DNA from 3 places in the Mycoplana ramosa genome. Region 2 is predicted to be linked to each of the others. Evidence: predicted binding sites of a transcription regulator. Region 2 holds the regulator's gene; each other region holds the start of a gene.
The links. Region 2 encodes PhoB, which activates phosphate uptake and scavenging genes when phosphate is short. Its sites were predicted from a motif close to TGTCATNNANCTGTCAT; they were not measured.
Positions count from the first base shown of each region.

Region 1: JNC62_RS00605 (alpha-D-ribose 1-methylphosphonate 5-triphosphate diphosphatase) is a predicted target of PhoB. The motif match lies at 4,391-4,407, and genes of this name have one in related genera.
Region 3: JNC62_RS13890 (LTA synthase family protein) is a predicted target of PhoB. The motif match lies at 3,319-3,335, and genes of this name have one in related genera.

Region 1 is NZ_JBHEEW010000001.1:139,632-145,422, forward strand. Features, by position in the region: gene JNC62_RS00575 (NnrS family protein) at 1-1,204, shown strand, start outside; gene JNC62_RS00580 (DUF982 domain-containing protein) at 1,236-1,484, opposite strand; gene phnE (phosphonate ABC transporter, permease protein PhnE) at 1,849-2,643, opposite strand; gene JNC62_RS00590 (phosphonate ABC transporter ATP-binding protein) at 2,636-3,385, opposite strand; gene JNC62_RS00595 (phosphate/phosphite/phosphonate ABC transporter substrate-binding protein) at 3,474-4,190, opposite strand; gene JNC62_RS00600 (hypothetical protein) at 4,209-4,331, opposite strand; gene JNC62_RS00605 (alpha-D-ribose 1-methylphosphonate 5-triphosphate diphosphatase) at 4,444-5,625, shown strand; gene phnF (phosphonate metabolism transcriptional regulator PhnF) at 5,622-5,791, shown strand, end outside.
Region 2 is NZ_JBHEEW010000012.1:21,375-27,165, reverse strand. Features, by position in the region: partial or broken gene pstB (phosphate ABC transporter ATP-binding protein PstB) at 5-821, shown strand; gene phoU (phosphate signaling complex protein PhoU) at 881-1,594, shown strand; gene phoB (phosphate regulon transcriptional regulator PhoB) at 1,641-2,324, shown strand; gene JNC62_RS15580 (GcrA family cell cycle regulator) at 2,410-2,928, opposite strand; gene JNC62_RS15575 (hypothetical protein) at 3,099-3,356, opposite strand; gene JNC62_RS15570 (aspartate aminotransferase family protein) at 3,355-4,548, shown strand; gene argF (ornithine carbamoyltransferase) at 4,584-5,495, shown strand; gene JNC62_RS15560 (Hsp33 family molecular chaperone) at 5,702-5,791, shown strand, end outside.
Region 3 is NZ_JBHEEW010000010.1:12,042-17,832, forward strand. Features, by position in the region: gene JNC62_RS13875 (diguanylate cyclase domain-containing protein) at 1-446, opposite strand, end outside; gene JNC62_RS13880 (TolB family protein) at 607-1,431, opposite strand; gene JNC62_RS13885 (NAD+ synthase) at 1,448-3,124, opposite strand; gene JNC62_RS13890 (LTA synthase family protein) at 3,371-5,299, shown strand; gene mgrA (L-glyceraldehyde 3-phosphate reductase) at 5,434-5,791, opposite strand, start outside.

The sequences.
Region 1 (5,791 bases), on a different contig from region 2:
GGCAGCGACGTCGCAATCGAAGAGATCCGGAGGCATTCCGCGGGGGCTTTCGCAAACCGGTCCGGTGCTCTTTTCCTATGGCTTCCGGCCGTTCTTCCTCGGCGGGGCGCTATGGGCCTTCGCTGCCATGGCGCTCTGGATCGCAGCACTCTCCGGGCTCGAATTTGCCGGAGAATACGGCGTTTCCCACTGGCACGCGCACGAGATGCTGTTTGGCTACACCTCGGCAATTCTCACCGGATTTCTGCTGACGGCCGTACCGAACTGGACGGGCCGACTGCCGGTTTCGGGCTGGCCGCTGTTCTGGCTGTTTCTGCTATGGCTGGCCGGACGGCTGGCGCTTGTTGCCTCCGACATGATCGGCGTCCGCGTCGCGGTCGTGGTGGACCTGCTCTTCCTGCCGGTCATGCTTCTTGCCTGTCTGCGCGAAGTTGTCGCAGGCCGCAAGTGGAACGATCTGAAGGGGATCACCGCGCTGCTGGCGCTTTCTCTCGCCAATGCCGGCTTTCACTACGAAGTGCTTGCCGGCGGCCAGACTGACCGGGCCTATCGGCTTGCGATCGCGGCCTATGTCGGTCTGATCATGATTGTCGGCGGACGAATCGTCCCGAGCTTTACGCGCAACTGGATCAACCGGCTCGGCCGCAAGGATTTCCCGGCGCCCTCCAGCGGCTTCGACACCGCCGCGACCACCGCTGGCGTCGCCTGCCTTTGCGTGTGGGTGACGCTGCCCGAAAGCCGCCTGACCGCGGCGGGCGCTTTGGTGGCGGCCGCGTTTCATGTCGTGCGCCTGCATCGCTGGCGTGGCTGGACGACGCTCTCGGAAATGCTGGTCGCGATCCTCCATGTGGCCTATCTGTTCGTGCCGCTCGGCTTCTTCGCGATCAGCATGGCGGCGCTCGGCATCCTCGATCCAAAATCTGCCTTGCATGTTGTGACGATCGGCACGGTCGCCATGATGATGCTCGCCGTGATGACGCGCGCAACCCGCGGTCATACCGGCCGTAACCTTGCAGCCTCGCGCATGACGACCTTTTCGTATCTGACGCTGGTGCTGTGCGCGTTGGTGCGCCCGGTGGCAGGCTTTGTCCCTGACCATGCACCGGCGATCTACGGCGTTTCCGGTGCCCTGTGGCTGGCAGCCTTCGCCCTGTTTCTCATCGAATACGGTCCGATGCTGGCGCGCACGCGCCGAAAGATCTGATCGGCGCGGACGGAACAATCTGCGTGGAGGATCACCGCTTCTTGATGTAGATCCCCGCTTCCTCCGCGGCTCTGATGAAGGCTTCGCGGGCGATCTGTCTCGGCGCCCCGCTCACCAGGACGGCGCGGAAGACGCGCTTGGCTTCGCTATAGGCAATACCTTGCTTGTCGGGCCACCGTTTCAGGCATTCCGACGCTTCAAGAGTACTTCGCACTTTCTGGAAACGACCGGGGCCGGCCAACTCCAGTTCCACAGATTTCGTCCAGTACATCGGATCCATTATGCCACTCCTCCAGTCCCTCGATGGGAAAGAAACGGGCCAGGGCAAGCAGAGTTCCCCAAGACACGCTTTGGCCGCGATCTGCTTCACCGGCATACTATTGCGGTTCGTTCTGTCTAACGGGCGGTAACAGCCTTTCCTTCCCCGGCAAATCTCCCGGTTGACGGTGGAACAGCACCACGCTGAGCACGATTGCTGCCAAGGCGCACAACAGGGCCACGAAGACGAAGCCGGACTTGTCCATGACGCACTCTAGCACCGCCAGGGCGGCAGAGAATTGCGATGCGTCAAAAAATCGGGTCGCTTTTTTCGCGCTTGCTGCTCGTTTTGGCAGCCGATCGAGACGGTGTGTTGCGCGCCGAGCCTATTGCACCCGGGCGCGCAGGCGGTCGGTGACGAACTCCATGACCAGCACGATGACGAAGATCACCAGAATGATGGTGGATGCATTCTTGTACTGGAAGAGATCGAAGGCGACCTTCAACTCCTGACCGATGCCGCCGGCGCCCACCAGGCCCAGCACCACCGAGGAGCGCACCGCCTTCTCCAGCGCGAACAACGTCGTGTTGATCAGCGACGGCATGGCATCCGGCAGCACGGCCCCGCACAGCACCGAGAGCCGGCTTGCGCCGATTGCGAACAGCGCCTCCTGCGGCTTCTCGTCGGCATCCTCCATGGCTTCGGCAAAGAAGCGGCCGCAAAAGCCGATCGTGTCCACCATGATCGTCATCGTTCCTGCCACCGCGCCCAGCCCGACGGAAGCAACGAAGATCAGCGCCCAGACCAGGTCGGGCACGGTGCGGAAGAGCGAGACGAGCATCTTGAAGACATGCCGGAAGGCGCCCGCCGGCGAGATGGCCTTGGATGACAGCCAGGCGATCGGCAGGCTGATCGCGACCCCGAGGACCGTTCCGACAAGCGCGATCTGGAACGTCTCGATCATCCGCCAAAACACGCGCTGCAGGAAGGCGCCCTCGAGATTGGGCGGCAACATGCGCCCGACCAGTTCCGCCATCCGGGGCCCGCCCTGGGCGAGTTGCGCCGGCGACGGCGCCACCTGCTGCAGCGACGCGACCAATAGCGCCCCGGCCGCCACCAGCAGCGCGAAGGTCAGCGGCGAAATGCGCGGCAAGCGCGCCGGCAATGTGCCCTCAGCCATGGAAGGCCTCCTGGAGCGTTGCGCGCGTCAGGTTCGCGGTCGGCTGGTCGAAGAGGATGGAGCCGGATTTCAGGGCGATGATGCGGTCAGAAAACTCGAGCGCATGGTCCATGTCGTGTGTCGTGTAGATCAGCGTGGTGCCACTGTCTTGCGACAGCTGCGAAAAGAGGGCCATGACATCGCGGCCGGAGGCCGGATCGAGGCTTGCCGCCGGCTCGTCGGCGATCAGGAGCTTGGGTTTTCGGACCAGCGCGCGGGCGATTGCGACCCGCTGCGCCTGGCCGCCGGACAGCTCGTCCGCCCGTGCCGCGGCCTTGTGGCAGAGACCGACCTGGCTCAGCGCCTCGTGCGCCTCATTGCGCCATTGCTGGCGAGAAATCGATTGATGCCAAGCGTGCCAGGCACCCGCCAGGCCGAGCTTGCCATGCACGACGTTGGTGAGCACCGACTGCCGGGAAACCAGCCCATGATGCTGGAACACCACGCCGATGCGCTGCCGCAATTTTCGCAGCTGGCGCGACGAAGGCCTGATGCCGATGCTTTCGCCGAGCGTGCTCACCTCGCCGCCGTTGAGCGGCAGGAGCCCGATCAGGCATTTGAGCAGAGTGGATTTACCAGCACCGTTGGAGCCGATCAGCGCCACCCGCTCGGTCGCCGACACGGTCAGCCCGATGCCGGAAAAGACCGTCTTCCCGTCCGCATATTTCTTCGTAACGCCGCGGGCGCAAATGATCTCGCTCATGATGTCTGTCCTGGCCGCTGGATAATCGCTGGTTGCGACGAAGGCAGCCGGCTGATCCGGCTGCCTTCAAGGTCGGGGTGCGAAGTGCTCAGTTGACGAAGTCGGTGAAAGTTTCGACGCCGATGGTGCGGTACATCGAGCGGACGTAGTCGTAGTCGCTGTCCGTGACGTCGGTCAGGAAGAAGCCGCCCTTGAACTTCTGATTGTCTTCGCCGGTAAGGACCGCCTGCATCAGCTCGTTGCCCTTGGCTGCGAAGGCATCGCGCACGGCGTTGAACACGTCGTCAGGGATGTCCTTGCGCGCGACCAGGATGTCGTTCGGCAGGTCGCGGCCGCGGGCGATCACAGCGAAGGCCTTGTCCGGAAATGCTTCGCGGACCGAAGCGAGGTGGCCGAAGTTGAGACCGATGGCAGCAATGTCGCCGCGGGTGAGGGCCTCGGCGGCAACGTTGCGGGAGATGATGACCGGTTCGTAATCGAGGCCATACTTCAGGCCGAAGTCGGCGAGCGCCTGGGCCGGCCCGAGATGCTGCGAGGTGGAGCCGACGGAACCAAAGGCGACCTTCTTGCCCTTCAGGTCTTCGATCGAGCGGATCGGACCATCGGCCAGAACCGCGATCTGCGCGAAGTAGTCCGGGCGCTGCCAGGCCACGACGATCTTCGGCTGGCTCAGTTCCTTCATGACGACATATTCGGCGGGGCCGGTCAGAACCAGATCGACCTGGGCCGAATTCAACGCCTCGACGGCCGTGGTGCGGGAGGCGACGGGATAGAGCTCGATCTCGAGACCGGTGGCTTCTTCCAGCGCAAGCTCGAAGCCCCCTCACTCTTGCTGCAACGCTTCAAGACCCTCGATGTCGGTGACGGCGAATTTGACGGGATCGGCAAGGGCCGGCATTGCGGTTGCAAGCGTAAGCGCAAGGGCGGCTGCGAGTTTGCGGATCATGATTTTTCCTCTGCTGTGTAGACAGGATGCGATCGACGCGATACCTGTATAGACAGCAGATGACGCCTGCATGACACCTTGCCATGAGATGAATGACCCATAAGGATCGCAGATGCACTGGACCATCAGGGGCGGCCGCGCGCTCGCCGGAAACCGCTTGTCGTCCACCGACATTCACGTTGCAGGGGGGAAGATCGTCCCGGCTCCCGACCGCGAGGCGCAGGTCATCGAGGCGAACGGCCTTCTCGTGCTCCCCGGTATCGTCGACATCCACGGCGATGGCTTTGAACGGCAGATCATGCCGCGGCCTGGCGTGCGCTTCGACACGGCGCTTGCGCTTCGCGACACCGACCGGCAGTTGGTGGCAAACGGCATCACTACCGCCTTTCACGGCGTCACCATCTCGTGGGAACCGGGGCTGCGATCGGCGGAGGCGGCGGCGGACCTGATCGCGGAAGTGACGCGAATGCGCTCCTCGCTGCGATGCGATACCCGCCTGCACCTGCGCTGGGAAACCTTTGCATTGGATCAAATGCCGATGGTCATGCAGTGGCTGTCGCTCGACCCGAGGCCGATCCTTGCGCTCAACGACCATACGACCGGGACGGTCATGAAGGGCACGATCGCCCGCAAGATCGGCCAGATGGCATCGCGCTCCGGGCTGAGCCAGGAGGCCTATACGGCCTTGCTCGACAGCGTCTGGTCGCGGCGCGCCGAGGTGCCGGCCGCCATCGAGGAGCTTGCCAGTGCAGCCAGATCGTCTGGCAATATCCTGCTCGCCCACGACGAGGCGTCGCCGGAGGAACGGCTGAAATTCCGGCAGCTGGGCGCCGTGACCTCCGAATTTCCGCTCAATCGCGAGACCGCCGAAGCGGCCCGGGCGGCGGGCGAACACATCGTCCTCGGTGCCCCCAACGTCGTGCGCGGCGGCAGCCACAACGGCGCACTCGACGCAACGGACGCCGTGCGCTCCGGGTTCTGCAGCGTGCTTGCAAGCGACTATCATTACCCGTCGCCGCTGCACGCCGCCTTCAAGCTGGCCCGGCCCGACTTCGACGATCTGGCCGAAACATGGGCGCTGGTGTCGGCCAACGCCGCGATGGCAGCCGGCCTGGAGGACCGGGGCATCCTGCAACCGGGCATGCGGGCCGACATCATCCTGGTCGACGCGCGCGACCCGGCGCATCCGCACGTGGTGGCAACGATGGTGGGCGGCGACCTGGTCTATTCCGCCGGCGGTCATGGAGTGTCTGTTCCCTCCCTGTCACGAAATGCGGAAGGGGTCCCGGCATGAAGGCCAGCACCGGCTCCGCTCCCGGAATCGAAAAAGGCACTGACCTTCTGGCCGGCTTCGCGGACGTCGTCCGGCCACGCAGCGATATGCCGATCTGGCAGCAGATCTACGGCCACATCCTCGGGCTGATCGAAAGCGATTTCCTCACGCCGGGCAGCCAGTTGCC
Region 2 (5,791 bases):
GCTGATGAACATCATGACCGAAGCCATGGCTGAAGAAGCGCTGGAAAAGAAGATGAACACTGTGCCCTACAAGATGGTCGGCAAGGATGTCTCCGTTTACTACGGCGACAAACGCGCCCTCTACGACGTTAACCTCAACATCCGAGAGAATACGGTGACGGCGCTGATCGGCCCGTCCGGCTGCGGCAAGTCGACGTTCCTGCGCACGCTCAACCGCATGAACGACACGATCGACAATTGCCGCGTCACCGGCGCGATCACGCTCGACGGCGAGGATGTTTACGACCCCGCCATCGACGTGGTCGAGCTTCGTGCCCGTGTCGGCATGGTCTTTCAGAAGCCGAACCCGTTTCCGAAGTCGATCTACGAGAACGTTGCCTACGGGCCGCGCATTCACGGTCTCGCCAAGAACAAGGCGGATCTGGACCAGGTGGTCGAGCACAGCCTGCAGAAGGCCGGCCTCTGGAACGAGGTGAAGGACCGGCTGCATGAAGGCGGCACGGGCCCTGTCGGGCGGCCAGCAGCAGCGTCTCTGCATTGCCCGCGCCGTCGCGGTCAGCCCGGAGGTGATCCTGATGGACGAGCCCTGCTCGGCGCTCGATCCGATCGCCACCGCCAAGGTCGAGGAACTGATCCACGAGCTGCGCGAAAACTTCACCATCGTCATCGTCACCCATTCGATGCAGCAGGCCGCGCGTGTTTCGCAGCGCACCGCCATGTTCCACCTCGGCAATCTTGTCGAGGAGAACGACACCGACAAGATGTTCACCAATCCCGACGACCAGCGCACGCAGGACTACATCATGGGCCGGTTCGGCTAAACTCGTTGCGCAGTCGCGAATGAAGACCCGGCGCCAAGGCGCCCGTTGAGGATAAAACCATGTCATCGACCCACATCGTTTCCGTCTACGACGAAGAGTTGAAGTACCTAGCGCGCCGCATCTCCGAGATGGGCGGCACCGCCGAGCAGATGGTGGGTGACAGCGTGCGCGCGCTGGTCAACACCGATGCCGCGCTGGCGCAGAAGGTCATCTCCGAGGACGTCATCCTGGACAATGCCGAGCGGCAGATCAACGAAAAGGCGATCCTGACGATCGCCAAGCGCCAGCCGATGGCGGCGGACCTGCGCGAAATCATGGGCGCGATCCGCATCGCTGCGGAACTCGAGCGCGTCGGCGACCTTGGAAAGAACAATGCCAAGCGCGTGATTGCCGTGCAGAGTTCCGGCATGCCGCGCAAGCTCGCCCGCGGTCTGGAGCATCTGGCCGAACTGGCGCTGATGCAGCTGAAGGAAGTGCTCGACGTTTATGCCTCACGCAACGTCGAGAAGGCCAAGGAGATCCGTGAGCGTGACGACGAGATCGACGCGGTCTACACGTCGCTGTTCCGGGAGCTCCTGACCTACATGATGGAAGACCCGCGCAACATCACGCCCTGCACCCATCTCCTGTTCTGCGCCAAGAACATCGAGCGCATCGGCGACCACGCCACCAACATCGCCGAGACGATCTTCTACATGGCGACGGGTGCACCACCGGAAGGCGAGCGCCCGAAGGACGATCACACCACCTCGGTCGGCGCGGAGATGGAATGATCCGCCTCGAAGTGTCTGAATTTTAGAACGCCGGAGTTCTCAAGGCATGGTTCCCAAGATTACCGTGGTCGAAGACGAGGAGGCGCTCAGCGTCCTCCTGCGCTACAACCTCGAAGCGGAGGGTTTCGAGGTCGATACGATCCTGCGCGGCGACGAAGCGGAGATCCGCCTGCAGGAGCGCCAGCCGGATCTTCTGATCCTCGACTGGATGTTGCCCGGCGTCTCCGGCATCGAGCTTTGCCGGCGTCTGCGCCAGCGCTCCGAGACCGAACGCCTGCCGATCATCATGCTGACGGCCCGCGGCGAGGAGAGCGAAAGGGTGCGCGGTCTTGCCACCGGCGCCGACGACTATGTGGTGAAGCCCTTCTCGACGCCGGAGCTGATGGCTCGGGTGAAGGCGATGCTGCGGCGCGCCCGGCCGGAGGTGGTCTCGACGCTGCTGAAGTGCGGCGACATCGAACTCGACCGCGAGACGCACCGGGTCCATCGCCGGACGCGCGAGGTGCGCCTCGGCCCGACGGAATTCCGCCTGCTCGAGTTTTTCATGACCTCTCCGGGGCGCGTCTTCTCGCGCTCGCAGCTGCTCGACGGCGTCTGGGGGCATGATATCTACGTCGACGAGCGTACGGTGGACGTGCATGTCGGCCGGCTGCGCAAGGCGCTGAACTTTTCCAACATGCAGGACGTCATCCGCACCGTGCGCGGAGCCGGCTATTCGCTGGAGGCCTGATCGGCGGGCCACGACGTCGGAAACGAAAAACGGGCCCCGCGGGGCCCGTTTGCAATTTCGGTCCTCGTTCCCGGCCTTGAACCGGTCAGCGCATGCGCCGACGTTCGGCCGACGGCTGGTAGGCCAGACGCTGATGGTAGAGGCAGTAGGGCGAATTGTCCGGGGACTCGTTGCCGCAGAAGTGAAAATCGTCCGTCAGCGGGTCGCCATTCGGCCACTTGCAGGTGCGCTCGGTGAGTTCGGTCAGCTCCAGCCGGCGCGACATCGGCAACACCACGTTGGTGTCGATGCGCGCGAGCGGTGCGTCGTCGTACTCGAACGCGACCTCTTCCTTGACGACGGTCGCGCCTGCCGGACGGGCGACGGTGCGGGTGACGACGCGCGGGGCGAAGTTCGCGGGGCGCGGCGCAGCGGCCGGCCGTTTGGCGCGCGTCGCTGTCGGCGTGCCGCCGGCCTTGGCGCGGCCGGGCAGAGCGAGGCGGTGCACCTTGCCGATGACTGCGTTGCGGCTGACGCCGCCGAGCTGTGCTGCGATCTGGCTGGCGCTCAATCCTTCGGACCAGAGCTTCTTGAGCTTCTCGACCCTCTCGTCTGTCCAGTTCATACTATCGCCTCCGTTCCAGCGTTCGCTACCGGGAATCCGTCGTCAATGCCCCGGATGGCTCCGGAGCTCGGAACGCCTTGATACTGTTGGTGACTAGTTCCGCCGCATGCAGTCTAGCAATTGACTTTTAACCTACTGACAGGGGGACTCGGTGACAAGAGTCGCCCGATTCAGGCCGAATCGATTTTCCAGTTTTCCCCAACTTGCTCGTTGAGGTGTGGCTGCGCGGCGACACTTTCCGCGCGCAATCCGGATCCGTCTCCGCGACCAACTGGGGCGGAACGGATGGAAGCTGCTTTTATTGACATCGACCGCCGAAATGCCGATAGTGCCGCCGCCGCCGCTGGGCGGCATTTTTCATTTTTCCACACGGAAAGCTCAAGACGAGAATGGATTTCCGCATCCGCTGCGAAGGAGATACGCGCCATGGCTGACGCCACGCCGCTCTACGAGACCTATCTGCGTGCGCCGCTGCGCTTCGAGCGCGGCGAAGGCGTCTGGCTGATCGCGGAAGACGGTTCGCGCTATCTCGACTTTGCCGCCGGCGTTGCGGTCAATTCGCTCGGCCATGCTCATCCGCATCTGGTCGACAGCCTGAAGAGTCAGGCCGACAAGGTCTGGCACGTGTCGAACCTGTACGAGGTGCCGGGGCAGGAAGCCCTTGGCAAGCGTTTGATCGACGCGACGTTCGCCGACAAGGTGTTCTTCACCAATTCCGGCGCAGAGGCGCTGGAGTGCGCGATCAAGACCGCGCGGCGTTATCATTTCGCCAAGGGCCATCCAGGCAAGTTTCACATCATCACCTTCGAGGGGGCCTTCCATGGCCGGACGCTGGCGACGATCGCCGCCGGTGGCCAGGAGAAGTATCTCGAAGGCTTCGGACCCAAGGCTCCCGGCTTCTACCAAGTGCCGTTCGGCGACATCGCCGCCGTGAAGGCCGCGATAACGGAAGAGACGGCGGCAATCCTGATCGAGCCGGTGCAAGGCGAGGGCGGCATCCGCGTGGTATCGAACGAGTTCCTGCGGGAGCTGCGCGCGCTCTGCGACGAATACGGGCTGCTGCTCGTGCTTGACGAGGTGCAGTCCGGCGTCGGCCGGACCGGCAAGCTGTTCGCCCATGAATGGGCCGGCGTCACCCCGGACATCATGGCGGTCGCGAAGGGCATCGGTGGCGGCTTCCCCCTCGGCGCCTGCCTGGCGACGGCGGAGGCTGCGGCGGGGATGGTCGCGGGCACGCACGGCTCGACCTATGGCGGCAATCCGCTGGCGATGGCGGTCGGCAATGCGGTGCTGGACGTCGTGCTGGAGGAGGGGTTCCTGCAGCACGTTCGCGACGTGGCGCTCGTGCTGCGCCAGGGCCTGGCCTCGCTGGCGGACCGCTTTCCGGATATCATCGAGGAAGTCCGCGGCGAGGGCCTGATGCTCGGCATCAAGGCCAAGGTCCCCTCGGGCGACCTGCTCAAGGCGGTTCGCGCGGAACACATGCTGCTCGTCCCGGCCGGCGACAACGTGCTGCGGTTGCTGCCGCCGTTGATCACGACCGCCGAGGAGGCGCGCGAGGGGCTGACGCGGATCGAACGGGCGGCGGAGAAACTGAGCGCCGAGAAGAAGCAGGCCTGAGGCGATGCCGAGGGTGAAACAGCAGGACTGACAACATGGCCAGACACTTCCTCGATCTCTCCGCCATGACGGCCGAGAACCTTCGCACCATCATCGACGACGCCAAGGTGCGAAAGGCGGCGACCAAGCAGGGCACGGCAGACAGGCCGCTTGCCGGCAAGATGCTTGCGATGATCTTCGAGAAGCCCTCGACCCGCACCCGGGTGTCGTTCGACGTCGGCATGCGTCAACTCGGCGGCGAGACGCTGTTTCTCTCCGGCACCGAGATGCAGCTTGGGCGCGCCGAGACGATCGGCGACACGGCGAAGGTGCTGTCGCGCTACGTCGATGCGATCATGATCCGCACGACCGACCATGCGCGCCTGCTGGAGATGGCCGAACATGCGACCGTGCCGGTGATCAACGCGCTGACCGACCTGACGCACCCCTGCCAGATCATGGCCGACATCATGACGTTCGAGGAGCACCGCGGACCGGTGAAGGGCCGCACGATCGCCTGGACCGGGGACGGCAACAACGTGCTGCATTCCTTCGTCGAGGGGGCGGCCCGCTTCGGCTACCGGATGAACATGGCCGTGCCGCTTGGCTCCGAGCCGGAGGACAAGATCCTCAACTGGGCACGCAACAATGGCGGCGAGATCGTGCTCTGCCATGATGCCGACCGGGCCGTCGCCGGCGCCGACGCTGTCGTGACCGATTGCTGGGTGTCGATGAACCAGGAGCACCGTGCCCGCGGTCACAACATCTTCCAGCCGTTCCAGGTGAACGGGGCGCTGATGCAGAAGGCCGACAAGGATGCGCTCTTCATGCACTGTCTGCCCGCCCATCGCGGCGAGGAAGTGACGGACGAGGTGATCGACGGACCGCAGTCGGTCGTCTTCGATGAGGCGGAGAACCGCCTGCATGCGCAGAAGTCGATTCTGGCCTGGTGCCTGAACGCCATTTGACCGGCCGTTCACGCCCTATTGAAAACGGCTCGACGTGCCACGATCTATGGCGCGAACCCCAATGTTGCAGCGACGTCGCTGGCGTCGCGTCCGCCGGATATGAGACCATTCCGGCGGCGATGGTGCAGAATCATGGAAGAACGCAGCCGTCGCAGGCAGATGTGACCAGCATCGCGCCGGACGGCCGGGCGTTGAAGGAGCGAAATATGGCCCAGCCAGCCCCGACACTTGGCGAAATCGATTTTGCCGGCGACGATCACGTCGTGCCGTTCCAGGTGGAAGGCCTGGACGTGCGC
Region 3 (5,791 bases), on a different contig from region 2:
TTGGTCAGGTCACTGACCCAATAGAGCAATTGGTCGGCATCCTGCGGCCGGACCACGTGCCGGTTATGGACAGCCAGGACCGTCTCTTCGCCTGGCTTTGTGAACACCATCCAGGAGAACCCGAAATCGCTCCAGAGCCAGTCGCGCAACTCCCTGCGGATGAACTCGTCGCTGAACGAGCCGTCGGCCAGCTCATCGAAGCTCCGGTCCCACACGGACATGCCGCTCTGGTAGAGCACGACCTGTTCGATCTGCTGGCGGAACTCGTTCTTGACCAGCGTCTTTTCCGAGGTCGCGACAAACTCGTTTGCCTGCCGGATCGAGTAATCGAGCACCATGAAATTGGCGGACGCGAACAGGGCGACGATCACCATCGCCGCAAGACCGATCATGATCTTGACGCTGCTCCGGCGCCCAACCGGACCCTCAGCCCCAGCATTCGCCATGTCTTTCCCCACCGACATGCTGGCGGTCTACATTGCCGCCTTGTGCGTTTTATCGTGGCACGTTGACGCAAAAGCGGGAAAATTCCCTTAAGCGGCCTGGTTTCCGAAAGGTTAAGCCGGCCGGGATCGGACGTCGACATGCGCTCGCGCCGCGAGCACGTCAATCGGCAGGCCCGTAGCGCACAAAGGCGAACTGGTCGCCATCGGGTGACCAGTTCGGCACATTCATCGTTCCCTGCCCGCCGAGCAATTCGAACAGCACACGATCGTTTCGTCCGTCAGCGTCCATCAACCGGAGGCGAACGCGCTGGTCACGGGGATGGTCCAGCACGTCGGCATGATAGGAAAGCACGAGCAGATGCCGCCCGTCCGGAGACGGATGCGGGAACCAGTCCGCCCATGGGCTGTCGGTGATCCGCGTGACATGGCGACCGTCCGGCCGAACGCACCAGATCTGCATGCGCCCGCTCCGGCTCGAATTGAAGTAGATGCGACCATCGACCGACCAGTCCGGTCCGTCGTTGCGCCCTTCGCCGAAGGTCAGCCGCTCCTCCTCGCCGCCGTCGACCGAAATCGTGTAGATATCAAAGAGGTCGTCCCTGATGCCGCAATAGCAGATCTGCCTCCCGTCCGGCGACCAGCCGTGCCAATAGGATGGCAACCCTGGCGTGACGAGCCTCGGCACGCCTCCGTCGGCAGGCAAAATATAGATGGCCGACTTGCCGAATTCCGTCTTGTCGCAGATGGCCAGCCAACGCCCGTCCGGCGACAGGCCGTGGTCGTTGTTGCAGCGGATTGCAAATCCCGTATCGATCGGCACGGGCGGACTGCCGTCGAGCGGCAGCCGGTAGAGCCGGCCGTCGCCATTGATGACGAGTGATCGGCCGTCGCGGGAGAAATTCGGTGCCTCCACCAGTTGGTCGGTCTGCCAGACGACGCGCGTCAGTCCTGTCCTGATGTTGTGTATCTCGACGGAACTGCGCATCGTCGTCACCCTTGCCCTATCGGTCGCGGAACCGGTTGGTGATCGGATAGCGCCGATCGCGACCGAAGTTCTTCTTCGTGATCTTCACGCCCGGCGCCGACTGCCGGCGCTTGTATTCGGCAATGTAGAGCAGATGCTCGACCCGATGCACGGTTGCTTCGTCATGGCCGCGTGCGACGATCTCTTCGGTGCTCATCTCATTTTCCACAAGGCACTCCAGGATGTCGTCGAGCACCGGATAGGGCGGCAGGGAATCCTGGTCGGTCTGGTTCGGCCGCAATTCCGCGGAAGGGGCCTTCTCGATGATGTTGCGCGGAATCACCTCGCCGGAGGGGCCGAGCGCACCCGGCGGCACCGAGCCGTTTCGCCAACGCGACAAGGCGTAGACCTGCATCTTGTAGAGATCCTTGATCGGATTGAACCCCCCGTTCATATCACCGTAGAGGGTCGCATAGCCGACGGACATCTCGGACTTGTTGCCGGTCGTGACCACCATCGAGCCGAACTTGTTCGAGATCGCCATCAGGATGGTGCCGCGTGCGCGGCTCTGCAGGTTCTCCTCGGTAATGCCCGCCTCGGTGCCCTCGAACATGTCGGACAGCGCGTCCATGAAGCCGACGACGGGCGCTTCGATGGGGACGATGTCATAGCGGCAGCCCAGTGCCCGTGCGCAGGCCGCCGCATCGCTCAGCGACTCCTGCGAGGTGTAGCGGTAAGGCAGCATCACGCAGCGCACGCGCTCCTCCCCCAGCGCATCGACGGCGAGCGCGGCACAGATCGCTGAGTCGATGCCGCCGGACAGTCCGAGCACCACATTCTTGAAGCCGTTCTTGTTGACGTAGTCGCGGAACCCCAGCATGCAGGCACGGTAGTCCGCCTCCTCCTGCTCGGGCAGTTTCGACATCGGCCCACCGTGACAGCGCCAGGTGCCGTTCTCCTTCTTCCACGTGACGAGCGCGATCGCCTCCTCGAACTGGCTCATCTGGAAGGCAAGCGACTTGTCGGCGTTGAGGCCAAAGCTCGCACCGTCGAACACAAGTTCGTCCTGTCCGCCGAGCTGGTTGGCAAAGACCATTGGCAGGCCGGTCTCGATCACCTGCCGCAGCGCCACCTGATGGCGCACGTCCACCTTGCCGCGATAGTAGGGCGAACCGTTCGGAACGAGCAGGATCTCCGCGCCACTTTCTGCCAGCGTCTCGCATACGCCCATGTCGTTCCAGATCTCCTCGCAGATCGGAATGCCGAGCCGGACGCCGCGGAAGTTGACCGGACCGGGCATGGCGCCTTCGACAAACACACGCTTTTCGTCGAACTCGCCGTAGTTCGGCAGGTCGAGCTTGTCGCGGAAGACGAGAATGCGCCCGCCATCGAGGACGGCGACGGAATTGAGCCGGCCGGTCACACCCTGCCGGGGAAAGCCGACGACGACGCCGGGACCGCCATCGGCGGTATCGGCCGCGAGCGCATCGACGGCCGCATGGCATGCCTTGAGGAAGGCCGGCTTCAGAACGAGGTCCTCCGGCGGATAGCCGGAAATGAAGAGCTCGGTCAAAAGCAGCAGATCCGCGCCCTGGCGAGCGGCATCGGCGCGCGCCTCGCGCGCTTTCGCCAGGTTTCCGGCTATGTCGCCGACCGTCGGATTGAGTTGCGCGACCGCAATGCGGAGCGTCGTCCTGTTGTTGTTCTCGTTCATCTCTGCCCTCGATCCCGCCGCCCCGGCGTGGTCACGACGGGCGGCCTCAAGACGTTGTTTAAAGGATCATCGGCCGTTTGAAAATGAACGGTTTCCGTTTCGCAAGCGCGCGAGGCGAAGCGGTTGGATCGCGCGATCCGCAGGGCGGAGAGCCCCCCGCCGGCGCTGTCTCGACTATTCATCCCCTGTTCAAAATGACAGCGATATGACAGAGAGACGACACTTTTATGAAGCCTGGAGTAGCGCGTGACCCTTGTAAGTTCTGCCGTCGCGGCAACCGCCGTCGAAAAGGGGTTTGCCGTCGACACAGGTCATCCCACCCGCGTCGCAAAGACGATGGCGGCGCTGGGCTCAGTTGGCCTGACACTGCTGCTCGCCGTCTTGACCGTCGCCGCCGTCGAACTGATCACGCGCAATTCGGCCACTGCAACGGTAACCTTCCTGACGACCTATGCGCAGCCCGGATGGACCACTTGCGGCCTTTTCCTTCTCGCCTTTCTCGGTTTTGACGCGCTGATCGGCCGCCAGCACAAGGCGGTGCTGGTTCTGGCTCCGGTAGCGGTCCTGCTCGCCTTCATCTCCGAGCAGAAGCAGATCTTCCTCACCGATCCGCTCTATCCCACCGATCTGCTGTTCGGCCGTCAGATCATGGAACTGATGCCGGCGCTCGTTCGCGATCGGCCCTGGACGGCTGCGGCTGTCGCCATCGGGACCCTTGCCGCCATCGCCGCGCTGATCTCGGTCTGGGTTTTTGCCTGGAAGCGATTTCGGCCGCTGAGCCTGAAGGAGCGCGCCCTGCGGTTGGCGATCGCCGTTCCATTGCTGACAGGCTTCTCCTCGATCATGGACTACAACCAGTTTTCCTGGGTCAGAGATCGCCTCAACGTCTTCCCGATCATGTGGGACCAGGCGGAAAACTACCGCCACAACGGCTTCATGCTCGCCTTTGCGATCAACCTGCCGATGGCGAACGTCAAGGCGCCCGCGGGCTACTCGGCCGACGCGATCGACCATATTCAGCAGGAGCCGCTCCCGGCGGGCACCACGCACCGCAGCAAGCCCGACGTCATCGTGGTCATGAGCGAATCGCTCTGGGATCCGACGCGCCTGACGAGCCTGAAATTTACCCCTGACCCGATGCCGGTCATCCGCGAGAACACATCCGGCGCCGTCTTTTCTCCCGAGTTCGGCGGGCTGACGGCGAACGTGGAATTCGAGGCGCTGACCGGTTTCTCCAATGCCTTCCTGCCGACCGGTAGCATTCCCTACCAGCAGTATGTCCGCGATCCGATTCCCTCGCTGGCGACCTTCTTCCGCGGCGAGGGCTACACGGCGCGTGCCATTCATCCCTTCGCCGGCTGGTTCTGGAACCGCACCTCCGTCTACAAGTCCTTTGGCTTCGAGACCTTCCGCACCGAGGAAACGATGCCGGTCATGACCAAGCGCGGGATCTTCGCCTCCGACGAGTCGCTGACGAAGGAGCTGATCCGCCAGGCCGATGCGCAGGAGGATCCGTTCTTCTTCTTCACGGTCACGCTCCAGGGACACGGGCCTTACGAACCGGACCGCTATGCGAAGAACACGATCAAGGTCGAAGGCAACCTGCCCTTTGGCGACCGGCAGGCGCTGTCCACTTACGCGCAAGGCGTGAAGGAGGCGGATGACAGCCTGAAGATGCTGATGGACTGGGCGCGCAGCCGAGACCGCGAGACGATCATCGTCGTCTTCGGCGACCACCTGCCGCCGCTGAACACCGTCTACACGGCGAGCGGTTACATGAACAATGTCACCGCTTCCCGCCGCGGTTCGGTCGAGCAGATGAAGCAGGAGCACGAAACCCCGTTGATCGTCTGGTCGAACAAGACCGGCGTGAAGGAGGACATCGGCACCATCAGCCCGGCGCTGCTGCCCTACCACATCCTGACACAGGCGGGGTTCGAGCACCCCTACTACACCGGCTTTCTCGGCCGCGTTCAGAAACAGTACGACGTCATCGACCGCTACCAGTTGATCGGCGATGATGGCAAGGCGACGCCCGACTGGGCGCGCAAGAAAACCATCGACCCGCTCATTCGCGACTATCGGCTCCTGCAGCACGACATCCTGTTCGGCAAGCGCCGTGGTCTGGAGCGCTTCTTCCCCTCCCATGCGGGCGTCATTGGCGCGACGTCGTGACACAGCGAGCCTGATCAGATGCATGAAACCCCTCGTCTCCCTTGGGAAACGAGGGGTTTCTGATTCCGCCGCTTCCGGCGCGCCGGTTTCCGACCGGGTCGGGGGGGGGGGGGAACGCCTGAGAGGTCCTTGGCTTATTCGAGTTCGGCGGACCGGGCCCAAAGGTTGATGTGGGCCTCGCGCGCGTAACCGTCGATTTCCGCCAATTCCTCTGCGGTGAAATCAGGACGGTCCAGCGCCCTGACGCAATCGACGATCTGGCTGGCACGGCTCGCGCCGATCAGCGCCGAGCTCACGCGGCCGCCGCGCAGAACCCAGGCGATCGCCATCTGCGCCAGGTTCTGGCCGCGGCGTTCGGCAATTTCGTTGAGCTTGCGGACGTTGTCGATGATCTCCGGGCGGATGAAATCCTTCTTCAGGAAATGGTTCTGTGCCGCGCGGCTGTCGCCGGGAATGCCGCCGAGATATTTGGTTGTCAGCATGCCCTGCGCG